Regions from separate parts of the Brochothrix thermosphacta DSM 20171 genome, predicted to be linked through region 1. Evidence: a T-box and tRNA genes for the amino acid it is inferred to sense, from the RefSeq annotation. Region 1 holds a T-box; the other regions hold tRNA genes.
The links. A T-box is a leader RNA that pairs with one kind of tRNA and senses whether it is charged. The one in region 1 lies ahead of glyQ (glycine--tRNA ligase subunit alpha), so its partner is inferred to be a tRNA-Gly.
Positions count from the first base shown of each region.

Region 2: it has a tRNA-Gly gene. The T-box ahead of glyQ (glycine--tRNA ligase subunit alpha) is inferred to sense a tRNA for this amino acid. The anticodon was not compared.
Region 3: it has a tRNA-Gly gene. The T-box ahead of glyQ (glycine--tRNA ligase subunit alpha) is inferred to sense a tRNA for this amino acid. The anticodon was not compared.

Region 1 covers NZ_CP145608.1:1,110,171-1,114,690, forward strand. Annotated here, with positions in the region: gene V6S17_RS05725 (SDR family NAD(P)-dependent oxidoreductase) at 1-334, shown strand, start outside; gene dinB (DNA polymerase IV) at 424-1,497, shown strand; gene recO (DNA repair protein RecO) at 1,513-2,286, shown strand; T-box leader at 2,344-2,514, shown strand; gene glyQ (glycine--tRNA ligase subunit alpha) at 2,595-3,470, shown strand; gene glyS (glycine--tRNA ligase subunit beta) at 3,475-4,520, shown strand, end outside.
Region 2 covers NZ_CP145608.1:931,856-936,375, reverse strand. Annotated here, with positions in the region: gene menD (2-succinyl-5-enolpyruvyl-6-hydroxy-3-cyclohexene-1-carboxylic-acid synthase) at 1-322, opposite strand, end outside; gene V6S17_RS04890 (isochorismate synthase) at 303-1,718, opposite strand; gene V6S17_RS04885 (1,4-dihydroxy-2-naphthoate polyprenyltransferase) at 1,939-2,859, shown strand; tRNA gene V6S17_RS04880 (tRNA-Glu) at 3,159-3,230, opposite strand; tRNA gene V6S17_RS04875 (tRNA-Ser) at 3,242-3,329, opposite strand; tRNA gene V6S17_RS04870 (tRNA-Asn) at 3,333-3,405, opposite strand; tRNA gene V6S17_RS04865 (tRNA-Ile) at 3,412-3,485, opposite strand; tRNA gene V6S17_RS04860 (tRNA-Gly) at 3,504-3,574, opposite strand; tRNA gene V6S17_RS04855 (tRNA-His) at 3,585-3,657, opposite strand; tRNA gene V6S17_RS04850 (tRNA-Phe) at 3,670-3,742, opposite strand; tRNA gene V6S17_RS04845 (tRNA-Asp) at 3,752-3,825, opposite strand; tRNA gene V6S17_RS04840 (tRNA-Met) at 3,854-3,927, opposite strand; tRNA gene V6S17_RS04835 (tRNA-Ser) at 4,002-4,091, opposite strand; tRNA gene V6S17_RS04830 (tRNA-Ile) at 4,111-4,184, opposite strand; tRNA gene V6S17_RS04825 (tRNA-Met) at 4,203-4,279, opposite strand; tRNA gene V6S17_RS04820 (tRNA-Ala) at 4,308-4,383, opposite strand; tRNA gene V6S17_RS04815 (tRNA-Pro) at 4,437-4,510, opposite strand; tRNA gene V6S17_RS04810 (tRNA-Arg) at 4,520-4,520, opposite strand, start outside.
Region 3 covers NZ_CP145608.1:927,304-931,823, reverse strand. Annotated here, with positions in the region: tRNA gene V6S17_RS04810 (tRNA-Arg) at 1-41, opposite strand, end outside; tRNA gene V6S17_RS04805 (tRNA-Leu) at 60-145, opposite strand; tRNA gene V6S17_RS04800 (tRNA-Gly) at 163-234, opposite strand; tRNA gene V6S17_RS04795 (tRNA-Lys) at 238-310, opposite strand; tRNA gene V6S17_RS04790 (tRNA-Thr) at 366-438, opposite strand; tRNA gene V6S17_RS04785 (tRNA-Glu) at 500-571, opposite strand; tRNA gene V6S17_RS04780 (tRNA-Ser) at 583-670, opposite strand; tRNA gene V6S17_RS04775 (tRNA-Asn) at 674-746, opposite strand; tRNA gene V6S17_RS04770 (tRNA-Ile) at 753-826, opposite strand; tRNA gene V6S17_RS04765 (tRNA-Gly) at 845-915, opposite strand; tRNA gene V6S17_RS04760 (tRNA-His) at 926-998, opposite strand; tRNA gene V6S17_RS04755 (tRNA-Phe) at 1,011-1,083, opposite strand; tRNA gene V6S17_RS04750 (tRNA-Asp) at 1,093-1,166, opposite strand; tRNA gene V6S17_RS04745 (tRNA-Met) at 1,195-1,268, opposite strand; tRNA gene V6S17_RS04740 (tRNA-Ser) at 1,343-1,432, opposite strand; tRNA gene V6S17_RS04735 (tRNA-Ser) at 1,548-1,637, opposite strand; tRNA gene V6S17_RS04730 (tRNA-Ser) at 1,754-1,843, opposite strand; tRNA gene V6S17_RS04725 (tRNA-Ser) at 1,960-2,049, opposite strand; tRNA gene V6S17_RS04720 (tRNA-Met) at 2,064-2,137, opposite strand; tRNA gene V6S17_RS04715 (tRNA-Ala) at 2,169-2,244, opposite strand; tRNA gene V6S17_RS04710 (tRNA-Pro) at 2,298-2,371, opposite strand; tRNA gene V6S17_RS04705 (tRNA-Arg) at 2,381-2,454, opposite strand; tRNA gene V6S17_RS04700 (tRNA-Leu) at 2,473-2,558, opposite strand; tRNA gene V6S17_RS04695 (tRNA-Gly) at 2,576-2,647, opposite strand; tRNA gene V6S17_RS04690 (tRNA-Lys) at 2,651-2,723, opposite strand; tRNA gene V6S17_RS04685 (tRNA-Thr) at 2,804-2,876, opposite strand; tRNA gene V6S17_RS04680 (tRNA-Val) at 2,884-2,959, opposite strand; rRNA gene rrf (5S ribosomal RNA) at 2,963-3,078, opposite strand; rRNA gene V6S17_RS04670 (23S ribosomal RNA) at 3,347-4,520, opposite strand, start outside.

The sequences.
Region 1 (4,520 bases):
AAGTGCATATGCTGCGAGTAAATTTGCTGTGATCGGTTATGCTAATGCGTTGCGGATGGAGGTAGCGGCCGATAATATTTTTGTGACAACAATTAATCCCGGCCCGATTACAACCCCATTTTTTGATATTGCAGATAAAGAGGGGACATATTTAAAAGATGTCGCGCGTTTTAGCTTACAACCAGAAGTAGTTGCGTCTAAAATGATTAAGCTGATTGGCAAGCGTAAAAGAGAATTGACTTTGCCATTTACAATGGCTTTAGGCGCTCGATTACACTCGCTTTTCCCACGTACTGTGGAATGGATTGCAAAACCCTTTTTCTTGAAAAAATAAATGGAAATATCTAGCTCTATCGATATACTTTTACGAACTTTGGTGCTAAACTTAAATAGAACAGATGTTCTGTTTGGGGAGGTGATAGAGTGGAAACGAAACGTAAAATTATTCATATTGATATGGACGCTTTTTATGCACAAGTAGAACAGCGTGATTTGCCATCATTAAAAGGGAAGCCTGTTGTGATAGCTAGTGATCCACGTGTTTCAAAACGAGGCGTTGTAGCAACTGCCTCTTACGAAGCGAGAAAGTTCGGCATTCACTCAGCGATGCCGAGTGTTGAAGCGTTGAAACTTTGTCCACAAGCGGTTTTTATCTCCCCACGAATGTCGCGATATCAAGAAATATCGGTCAAAATTCATGAAATATTCCATCGTTTTACGGATGAAATAGAACCGTTATCATTAGATGAAGCTTATCTTGATGTAACAGTTAATAAAATAAACGAACCTTCAGCTAGCCGGTTAGCGCAAAAGATTCAAGCGACCATTTATGATGAATTGCAACTGACAGCATCAGCAGGGGTCTCCTACAATAAATTTATCGCTAAGATGGCATCTGATTATAAAAAGCCAGCAGGTAGAACAGTGATTACGCCAGAAAAAGCACTTGCTTTTATCGCAGCCTTACCGATAGATGCTTTTTATGGTGTGGGTCATGTAACTGCTGAAAAAATGCACACACTAGGCATTCATACAGGTGCCGATTTATATCAATGGTCAGAATGGGATTTAATCATACAGTTTAAAAAAAGAGGGTACCAACTCTATCGATTAGTTAGAGGTATTGATGACTCGCCAGTTCGCTCACAACGTACACGTAAATCGTTTGGACGTGAAACAACCTTTGCCGCAGATGTAGTGGATGAAGCGGAGTTACAATTAGCTTTACGCTCTTTCTCACAAAGAATATCAAAAACCTTGGTTGATAAGCAGATGAGTGCACAGACGATTGTTTTGAAAATTAGATATAATGATTTCACGACTCAAACACGTCGTTTAACTTTGCCAATGCGTTTGACTGAAAGTCATGAACTTTATTTTTATGGGATGCAAATTTTTGAAGAAATGTGGGAACAACGACCGGTGCGTTTGATTGGTTTAACAGTGACAGGACTAGAAACGAGACAGTTTGAAAATATGAAATTGGTAGGGTTGTAAACGGGGGCGTTAAAAATGGAACGATGTGAAGGATTAATTATTCGCGTGATGGATTACCGTGAATCAGATAAAATCATTCGGCTCTATACAAAAGAGTTTGGGAAAATCAGTCTGGTTGCACATGGGGCAAAAAAAAGTAATAGCCGCATTGCTGCAGCCACACAGTTGTTTACCTATGGAGAATTCATGTTTTTTGGAAATAAAGGTTTGGGTACTTTGCAACAGGGTGAAGTAATCGAACGATTCCCAACGATAGCTAGTGATATTTTCACAACAGCGTATGGTTCTTATTGTGTTGATTTATTGGACAAGGCTGTTGAGGAACGTGAACCTAATCAAGCGCTTTTTCAATTAATTTATCAGGTGTTAGAGAGCATGAATGCGGGTGAAGATGCGCAAGTATTGTCTCAAATTTTTGAAATGAAAATGCTGAATACGTTAGGGCATTATCCAGAGCTGCGAGGGTGTGTACTTACAGGTGATACGGAAGGGCCGTTTGATCTCTCCATTAAAAATAATGGTTTGATTACGCAACGTTGTTTTGAGGATGATCCTCATCGAATGCATTTATCGGATAAAGTAGTTTATCTCCTGCGATTATATTATTTATTAGATTTTAGCCGTATTGGCAAAATTGATGTTAATCAAGCGACGACAGATGAAGTGCAACGTGCAATTGATGCTTACTATGATGAAGTTTCAGGATTAAATTTAAAAACCAAACGCTTTTTAAAACAAATGTCAACTTGGAGTACTGATTTACAGAAAAAAGATGGCGGAACAACCTGATTATTGACAGTGAAATTCTTGACAAAAACCACTATTTACAGTATCTTTATAGAAGTATATAAAGCAATGAAGAGCAGTAGTAGCAAACTGAACCGGTTGAAGTGAGTATGGGCTAGTGGGAACCATATAATACGGCATTTGTGAAGGCAGCTTGGAGCTTATTTTCTTGAGGTGGATGATTGTAAAATCATCAAGTAGGGTGGAACCGCGATATTTATCGTCCCTATGTTAGTCATTGTGATTAGCATAGGGACGTTTTTTTGTGCTTATTCAAACAATGCGAAAAAAAGCTAAAAGGAGAATGTGAAATGAACGTACAAACAATGATTCAAACACTGCAAGCTTATTGGGCAGAACAAAATTGCTTACTATTACAATCATACGATGTAGAAAAAGGGGCCGGAACAATGAGTCCGTATACTTTTTTACGTGCAATCGGACCAGAACCTTGGGCAGCTTGTTATGTAGAACCATCACGTCGTCCTGATGACGGTCGTTATGGTGAAAACCCTAACCGTTTATTCCAACATCACCAATTCCAAGTGGTCATTAAACCATCACCAGATAATATTCAAGAATTGTATTTAAGTTCGTTGGAAGCAATCGGTATTGATCCGCTTAAACATGATATTCGTTTTGTTGAAGATAACTGGGAAAATCCGTCAATGGGTTGTGCTGGTTTAGGTTGGGAAGTTTGGTTAGATGGTATGGAAATCACTCAATTCACTTATTTCCAACAAGTGGGTGGTTTAGAATGTTCACCTGTTACAAGTGAAATTACTTATGGAATTGAACGTCTTGCTTCGTATATTCAAGAAAAAGAAAGTGTTTTTGAATTAGAATGGAACAATGGTGTCACATATCGTATGTTGTTTGGCCAAGCAGAGTATGAGCATTCGAAATATGCATTTGAAACATCTAATCAAGAGATGTTATTAGAAAACTTTACGACCTTTGAACAAGAGGCATTAGCACAATTAGAATTAGGGTTAGTACACCCAGCTTATGATTATATTTTAAAATGTTCACACACATTCAACTTGCTTGATGCTCGTGGTGCAGTTTCGGTCACAGAACGCGCGAATTACATTGGCCGTATTCGTAAACTAGCACGCGGCGTTGCTAAAACGTATGTCGCTGAACGTGAAAAATTGGGCTTCCCAATGTTGAAAAAGGAGGATTAAGCAGATGACACAAGATATTTTATTAGAAATTGGTTTAGAAGAAATGCCTGCAAAATATGTGCAAGCTTCTGAAATTCAATTGAAAGAACATGTACAAGCATGGTTAACAGAACAAGGATTAGAACATGGCGAAGTATCATCTTATTCAACACCACGTCGTTTAGCAGTGACAGTGCAAGCCGTTGCAGAATCACAAGCTGACCGTGAAGATGAGGTGCGAGGACCTGCTAAAAAGACAGCTTTAGATGAAAACGGCGAGTGGTCACGCGCAGCACAAGGTTTTGTAAGAGGTCAAGGTGTATCAACAGATGACATCTACTTTAAAGAAGTGAAAGGGACGGAATATGTGTTTGTTTTGAAAAAAACAACGGGTGTTTCGACAACCGAACTTTTAAAAGAATGGGACAAAATTGTCTTAGGTTTAAATTTCCCAGTTAACATGCATTGGGCTAATCACCATGTTAAATACATTCGTCCAATTCACTGGATCGTTGCTTTATACGGTGAAACAGTCGTGCCATTCCAAATTTTAGATGTTGAGACAGGACGCACATCACGCGGACATCGTTTTTTAGGTAAAGATATTGAAATTAAATCGGCAGCAACCTATGAATCACAATTAGAAGAAGTATTTGTCGTTGCAGAACAAACAAAACGCCGTGAAATGATTGCGGGTCAAGTGGCTGCATTAGCAACTCAAAAAGGTTGGACTGTTCCAATAGATGAAGATTTACTTGAGGAAGTAACAAACCTCGTTGAGTACCCAACTGTTTTATTCGGTAACTTTGAAGAGAACTATCTTGATTTACCGGCAGATGTATTGATAACGATTATGCGTGAACACCAACGTTACTTCCCAGTTACAGATGCGGCGGGTCAATTATTACCGTTCTTCATTACTGTTCGTAACGGAAATGATCAATACCTTGAAACGGTTGCTAAAGGAAACGAGAAAGTCTTACGTGCCCGTCTTTCTGATGGTGAGTTTTTCTATCAAGAAGATCAAAAAATTACAATTGCTGCAGCGTTAGAAAAATTAGAAAAAATTAC
Region 2 (4,520 bases), 180 kb from region 1:
GATCTGATGTTAATACAACCAATGGAATTTGAGAGAGGTTAGCTTCTACTACTGCTGGCATATAGTTAGCTGCTGCTGTGCCTGATGTGCAAAGCAATACAACGGGACGGTGTGACGCTTTAGCCAATCCCAATGCGAAAAAACCTGCTGAACGTTCATCAATATCCACATATATTTTTAAAGTCGGATGTTCTGCCATTAGCATTGCTAACGGCGTTGAACGTGAACCTGGACTGATCACTGCATCCTTGACTCCTGCTTGTACAAGCTCTTCAATAAAAGACGAAAGATAACGCGTCATTTCAATTTGATGCTGTGTCATTGTCTGTCCCTCCTAATAATCTTAACATTGGTTGAAATTTCATTGCTGTTTCATGCCATTCATTTTCAGGAACAGAATCCGCAACAATCCCACAACCCGCAAATAAGCGAGCTGTTTTTTCTTGTGCAGCTAATGAGCGAATACCTACTGCGAATTCGCCGTTTTCATTACTATCATACCAACCGATTGGTGCACCAAAAAAGCCTCGGATAAGCGGTTCTTCTTTTGCAATCCATTCCACTGTTTTCTTAGATGGAAAACCACCTAAAGCTGGGGTTGGATGCATTTGTTTCACCAATGTTAAAAAAGACATTCCACTATTTAATTCGGCCTTAATGGGTGTATATAGATGTTGAATATCACGATTGCTTAAAATTTGAGGCTGTGATGAGTAGTTTAAATCATGACAAAGACCTGCTAATTTATTAGTAATCATGCTCACAACAATTTCATGCTCATGTAGATTTTTAGGATCTGCCAATAATTCATCGGCGTACATTTGTCGCTGTTCTTCTGTTTTTCCTGCTGCAATTGACCCTGCGACACCTGCTGAATAGATTGATTGCCCTTCTTTATATAATAAACGCTCAGGTGATGCACCTAAAAAGCTAGTGCCTTGATAACGCAACAAATAACGGTAACAATTCGGTTGTTGTAAAAGTAAGGCTGCCATTAATTCACCAATGTGTAATGAACGATTAAACACAATTTCTTTTTGGCGTGCAAGGACGACTTTCGTAAATACACCTGCCTCAATATGTTCAATGCCCTTATTTAACATCTTATCCCAATCAGTGGGCGTAATCAAATCTTCAATCTTCTTAATTATTAAAGGTGTTCTTTCTTTTTCTGACGTTATATTTAAAGTCCTTGCTTGCGCATAACTGTTATTCAGTTTTTTTTCAATACTCATAAAAGTATCATCCGCTTGAACAATGCAATTAATTGTCAACGTATTTAGCTTCTCTTTGCGCATAAACATTAACTCAGGTAACAAAAACATCTGTTTTCCAAAAACACTCCAAATTGTTCCAGTTGTTTCTGCTTTATCATCAAAACTAAAACCACCAAAAAGTAATGGCAAACCACTATTTGCCTTATCTTGATCGCTTATTACTGCATCTTTTAGAAGCTGCGACCACTCTTGTTGTACCCCTGTTGCACTCATCATTTTTTCATTAAACACTGCCGCTGTCTTTATCCCTGTAAATTCTAATGAATCATCGGGTGTTTGCCAATAAAAAGCATCCTCTGTTTGAGGTAAATTAATTAACACCTTTGGAAAATTAATTTCTTCTATCGGAGTAATGATGCTCAATAACACTGCATTTTCAGTCTTTCTTGCTTGTTCAACTGCCTGTTTAATAGACTCTGTCACTTTATTTGCTAGTTTCATTAGATATATCGCCCCTATATAGATGCTCCATATAAAAAGAGAGAAACTATTCGAACGCATAAAACCAACGAATAGCTCTTTTTATATCAGCTTATGTTTACTCTGCCACACCAATTATAACAAAAAATATCACTGTATCATACTCTTACTTACTGTTATGGCAGTTTATAGTGTGTTATAGTTAAATTTGTATAATTACGCAATAAAGGAGAGGGTTTTTTTGAAACAAGGTCAGAGTTCTAAACTGGCTCGCATCACACAAAATAAATGGTGGAAATTATTACGTCCACATACGTTGGCTTCCAGCTATGTTCCTGTATTTGTTGGTTCTGCAGCAGCATTGCACTATTCAACCTTTAAGGTCTTACCATTTTTAGCAATGTTATTTGCAGCCTTTTTAATTCAAACAGGAACTAATCTATTTAATGAGTACTACGATTATAAACGTGGTCATGACGATGAAAATAAAGTAGGTCATGGTGGTGCTATCACAAAAGAGAAGATGTCTGCTAGCTTGATTCGCAATTTAGCCATTTTAAGCTTCCTAATCGCCCTTCTTCTAGGCGTCTATCTTTGTATCACTGTGAGTTGGTATCTCGCTGCTATCGGAGTAATTTCAATGATTGTCGGCTTTTTATATACCGGTGGTCCACTCCCAATTGCACATACACCCTTTGGTGAATTGATCGCTGGATTTTTCATGGGTGGTATTATTACTTACCTCAGCTTTTTTATTCAGACAGGCTACTTGAATAAAACAATTATTTTCCTTTCATTCCCGTTAATCGTTATGATTGGTAACATGTTGTTAGCAAACAGCTTACGTGATATTGAAGAAGATACTCGCAACGGACGACTCACTTTAGCAATCTTACTGGGTAGACGTTGGGCAACGGTATTTTATGCAGCTATGTGGTTATTCGCATTTGGATGGACTTGGTCATTAGTATTTACAATGAACCTTACACCATTCCTCTTTATTACACTTATTGCTGTACCACCAGCACTCATGTCTATCTATATCTTTTGGAAACAAAATGAAGTCATGAAGATGATTCCTGGAATGGCTACATGTTCTAAGGCAATCAAATATTACGGATTACTGACAGCACTCGCTTTAATCATTGGCTTAGCTTTTTAAATCAAACAGTTATTATATTAAAGAAGCACTTACGTCGGCAAATAGGCCCTCATAAGTGCTTCTTTTTTGGAGCTAATAATTTCACAAATTCCGAAATCGTTTTTTCTCTGTTTCAATAATTAATCGTATACAAAAAAAGAGGATAGAACTTAATCTATACTCCAAAAAGGTTCTTAATTTAATAGAATGGATTGGTACTCGCTTTCACTCCGCCCCATACTGTCCTCGTATGCGGAGAAATTCACTACGAGAAAAATAAAAAAAGATGCTAACTTTAAAAGTTAACATCTTTACTGTTATGACCCGTACGGGATTCGAACCCGTGATACCGCCGTGAAAGGGCGGTGTCTTAACCGCTTGACCAACGGGCCTAAATATAATACGGAGAAAGAGGGATTTGAACCCTCGCGCCGCTTTCGCGACCTACACCCTTAGCAGGGGCGCCTCTTCAGCCACTTGAGTATTTCCCCTAACTCCGCAAGTAGGGCTCGAACCTACGACAACACGATTAACAGTCGTGTGCTCTACCAACTGAGCTATTGCGGATAACAATGGGCCTAAATGGACTCGAACCATCGACCTCACGCTTATCAGGCGTGCGCTCTAACCAGCTGAGCTATAGGCCCTATTTTCTAACTTACTAAAGCGAGTGATCGGGATCGAACCGACGACAACAGCTTGGAAGGCTGTAGTTTTACCACTAAACTACACTCGCATATACAAAAGGCGGATGATGGGGATCGAACCCACGCATGCCTGAACCACAATCAGGTGTGTTAACCACTTCACCACAACCGCCATCATAAAATATGGCTCAGGACAGAGTCGAACTGCCGACACACGGAGCTTCAATCCGTTGCTCTACCAACTGAGCTACTGAGCCAAAAAAAAACGGTCTGGACGGGACTCGAACCCGCGACCTCCTGCGTGACAGGCAGGCATTCTAACCAGCTGAACTACCAGACCAAAAACTTGTTTGCAAGCTAACTTGCAATTGCGGGAGCTGGATTTGAACCAACGACCTTCGGGTTATGAGCCCGACGAGCTACCAGACTGCTCCATCCCGCGATAATATAAATAGTACTTGTTAATTTACTGTGTATCAACTGCTCGATTAAAACCTTCACAGTGATTCTCAGTTAAGGAGGATGAGGGATTCGAACCCCCGCGCGATTTTACTCGCCTGACGGTTTTCAAGACCGTTCCCTTCAGCCAGACTTGGGTAATCCTCCGAAATAAAAATGATGATAATGGACCTTGTAGGACTCGAACCTACGACCGGACGGTTATGAGCCGTCTGCTCTAACCAACTGAGCTAAAGGTCCTGCATTATAATAAAAAAATGGTAGCGGCAGAGGGAGTCGAACCCACGACCTTTCGGGTATGAACCGAATGCTCTAGCCAGCTGAGCTACACCGCCATATATAATATAATGAGTTTGCTTTTGTTGGTGGAGCCTAGCGGGATCGAACCGCTGACCTCCTGCGTGCAAGGCAGGCGCTCTCCCAGCTGAGCTAAGGCCCCATAAAAATGGGTAATTACTGGAATATTACGTTTGTATATGTATGTCTATACAATCGGGAAGACAGGATTCGAACCTGCGACCCCTTGGTCCCAAACCAAGTGCTCTACCAAGCTGAGCTACTTCCCGTGCTGTAAAT
Region 3 (4,520 bases), 180 kb from region 1:
GATTCGTAGTCAAGTACTCTATCCAATTGAGCTATGGGCGCTTTTTATTAGTCGTACTATGCCGAGGGCCGGAATCGAACCGGCACGGTGATCACTCACCGCAGGATTTTAAGTCCTGTGCGTCTGCCAGTTCCGCCACCCCGGCTTAAAAATTTTATTACAAGCGAAAGACGAGATTCGAACTCGCGACCCCCACCTTGGCAAGGTGATGTTCTACCACTGAACTACTTTCGCATATGAGCCGTGCTGGGCTCGAACCAGCGACCCTCTGATTAAAAGTCAGATGCTCTACCAACTGAGCTAACGGCTCTTGTTTTTCAACAAGCTGAATATTTATTTCTAGCAACATCTTCTAGGAAGATGTATGCCGACTGCAGGAGTCGAACCCGCGACCTACTGATTACAAATCAGTTGCTCTACCAACTGAGCTAAGTCGGCTTAACACGACAATAGTAAGTATAACACGTATGCTTTCATTGTCAATATTTTTTTACTGCTATGACCCGTACGGGATTCGAACCCGTGATACCGCCGTGAAAGGGCGGTGTCTTAACCGCTTGACCAACGGGCCTAAATATAATACGGAGAAAGAGGGATTTGAACCCTCGCGCCGCTTTCGCGACCTACACCCTTAGCAGGGGCGCCTCTTCAGCCACTTGAGTATTTCCCCTAACTCCGCAAGTAGGGCTCGAACCTACGACAACACGATTAACAGTCGTGTGCTCTACCAACTGAGCTATTGCGGATAACAATGGGCCTAAATGGACTCGAACCATCGACCTCACGCTTATCAGGCGTGCGCTCTAACCAGCTGAGCTATAGGCCCTATTTTCTAACTTACTAAAGCGAGTGATCGGGATCGAACCGACGACAACAGCTTGGAAGGCTGTAGTTTTACCACTAAACTACACTCGCATATACAAAAGGCGGATGATGGGGATCGAACCCACGCATGCCTGAACCACAATCAGGTGTGTTAACCACTTCACCACAACCGCCATCATAAAATATGGCTCAGGACAGAGTCGAACTGCCGACACACGGAGCTTCAATCCGTTGCTCTACCAACTGAGCTACTGAGCCAAAAAAAAACGGTCTGGACGGGACTCGAACCCGCGACCTCCTGCGTGACAGGCAGGCATTCTAACCAGCTGAACTACCAGACCAAAAACTTGTTTGCAAGCTAACTTGCAATTGCGGGAGCTGGATTTGAACCAACGACCTTCGGGTTATGAGCCCGACGAGCTACCAGACTGCTCCATCCCGCGATAATATAAATAGTACTTGTTAATTTACTGTGTATCAACTGCTCGATTAAAACCTTCACAGTGATTCTCAGTTAAGGAGGATGAGGGATTCGAACCCCCGCGCGATTTTACTCGCCTGACGGTTTTCAAGACCGTTCCCTTCAGCCAGACTTGGGTAATCCTCCGAAATAAAAATATTTGATTTTAACTTTTAACTAGTTTTGCTTACCTTACTCACTTATGTTTGTAAGTTACTGTTATCAACTGCTATAGTATAAACCATCACAGTGAGTTCAGTTAAGGAGGATGAGGGATTCGAACCCCCGCGCGATTTTACTCGCCTGACGGTTTTCAAGACCGTTCCCTTCAGCCAGACTTGGGTAATCCTCCGAAATAAAAATATTTGATTTTAACTTTTAACTAGTTTTGCTTACCTTACTCGCTTACGTTTGTAAGTTACTGTTATCAGCTGCTATAGTATAAAACCATCACAGTGAGTTCAGTTAAGGAGGATGAGGGATTCGAACCCCCGCGCGATTTTACTCGCCTGACGGTTTTCAAGACCGTTCCCTTCAGCCAGACTTGGGTAATCCTCCGAAATAAAAATATTAGATTACAACTCTTTACAGAGTCAAGACTACTTTGCTTACTTCGTTTACAAAGCACTGTTATTACCTGTTATAGTACAAAACCATCACAGTAATTTCAGTTAAGGAGGATGAGGGATTCGAACCCCCGCGCGATTTTACTCGCCTGACGGTTTTCAAGACCGTTCCCTTCAGCCAGACTTGGGTAATCCTCCAAGGTGAAAATATATAGCGGCAGAGGGAGTCGAACCCACGACCTTTCGGGTATGAACCGAATGCTCTAGCCAGCTGAGCTACACCGCCATGATGTTATTACTTAACTATTAATAAAAATTGGTGGAGCCTAGCGGGATCGAACCGCTGACCTCCTGCGTGCAAGGCAGGCGCTCTCCCAGCTGAGCTAAGGCCCCATAAAAATGGGTAATTACTGGAATATTACGTTTGTATATGTATGTCTATACAATCGGGAAGACAGGATTCGAACCTGCGACCCCTTGGTCCCAAACCAAGTGCTCTACCAAGCTGAGCTACTTCCCGTGCTGTAAATGCGCCCAAGAGGAGTCGAACCTCTAACCGCTTGATTCGTAGTCAAGTACTCTATCCAATTGAGCTATGGGCGCTTTTTATTAGTCGTACTATGCCGAGGGCCGGAATCGAACCGGCACGGTGATCACTCACCGCAGGATTTTAAGTCCTGTGCGTCTGCCAGTTCCGCCACCCCGGCTTAAAAATTTTATTACAAGCGAAAGACGAGATTCGAACTCGCGACCCCCACCTTGGCAAGGTGATGTTCTACCACTGAACTACTTTCGCATATGAGCCGTGCTGGGCTCGAACCAGCGACCCTCTGATTAAAAGTCAGATGCTCTACCAACTGAGCTAACGGCTCTTGTCATTTGTCAACAAGATTAATTATAACATTTCGATATGGTTTTGACAAGTATTTTTTGAATTTTTCCAAAAAATATATGCCGACTGCAGAAGTCGAATCCGCGACCTACTGATTACAAATCAGTTGCTCTACCAGCTGAGCTAAGTCGGCAAAAAAATGGTGGGGGATGACGGGCTCGAACCGCCGACCCTCTGCTTGTAAGGCAGATGCTCTCCCAGCTGAGCTAATCCCCCATTGCTTGGCAACGTCCTACTCTCACAGGGGGAGACCCCCAACTACCATCGGCGCTAAAGAGCTTAACTACTGTGTTCGGGATGGGAACAGGTGTATCCTCTTTGCTATCGTCACCAAACGTTTTTTTGAATTTTATCTAAGCTTCGTTTTTCGTTGTTGTCTTCTTCATCTCAATTGTCACATACCCTAAGTATGTTCCTCAATCGATTCATAAACGCCTAGAATAACTCGCTTTTACAAAATTCATATTAACAGATACATTACCTGTTAATTGCTTGGATAATATGAAATTATCAAGAGAATTTGCACTCTCAAAACTGAATACTTATTGATATAGAAAGAATTTGCGACAACCAATCGTCATTTTCGCTTTTTTAAAAATTAATAAGGTTAAGTCCTCGACCTATTAGTATTCGTCCGCTCCATACATTGCTGTACTTCCACTCCGAACCTATCAACCTGATCGTCTCTCAGGGGTCTTACTCACATAAAGTGATGGGAAATCTCATCTCGAGGGGGGCTTCACGCTTAGATGCTTTCAGCGTTTATCCCTTCCACACATAGCTACCCAGCGATGCTCCTGGCGGAACAACTGGTACACCAGCGGTGTGTCCATCCCGGTCCTCTCGTACTAAGGACAGCTCCTCTCAAATTTCCTGCGCCCGCGACGGATAGGGACCGAACTGTCTCACGACGTTCTGAACCCAGCTCGCGTACCGCTTTAATGGGCGAACAGCCCAACCCTTGGGACCGACTACAGCCCCAGGATGCGATGAGCCGACATCGAGGTGCCAAACCTCCCCGTCGATGTGGACTCTTGGGGGAGATAAGCCTGTTATCCCCGGGGTAGCTTTTATCCGTTGAGCGATGGCCCTTCCATGCGGAACCACCGGATCACTAAGCCCGACTTTCGTCCCTGTTCGACTTGTAGGTCTCACAGTCAAGCTCCCTTGTGCCTTTACACTCTGCGAATGATTTCCAACCATTCTGAGGGAACCTTTGGGCGCCTCCGTTACTCTTTAGGAGGCGACCGCCCCAGTCAAACTGCCCATCTGACACTGTCTCCCACCCCGATAAGGGGTGCGGGTTAGAATGGTCATGTCACAAGGGTAGTATCCCACCAACGCCTCCTCCGAAGCTAGCGCTCCGGAATCTAAGGCTCCTACCTATCCTGTACAAGTGACACAAACATTCAATATCAGATTGCAGTAAAGCTCCACGGGGTCTTTCCGTCCTGTCGCGGGTAACCTGCATCTTCACAGGTACTATAATTTCACCGAGTCTCTTGTTGAGACAGTGCCCAAATCGTTACACCTTTCGTGCGGGTCGGAACTTACCCGACAAGGAATTTCGCTACCTTAGGACCGTTATAGTTACGGCCGCCGTTTACTGGGGCTTCAATTCGCACCTTCGCTTGCGCTAAGCACTCCTCTTAACCTTCCAGCACCGGGCAGGTGTCAGCCCATATACGTCATCTTACGATTTTGCATAGACCTGTGTTTTTGGTAAACAGTCGCTTGGGCCTATTCACTGCGGCTCTCTCAGGCTTTCACCTTAATA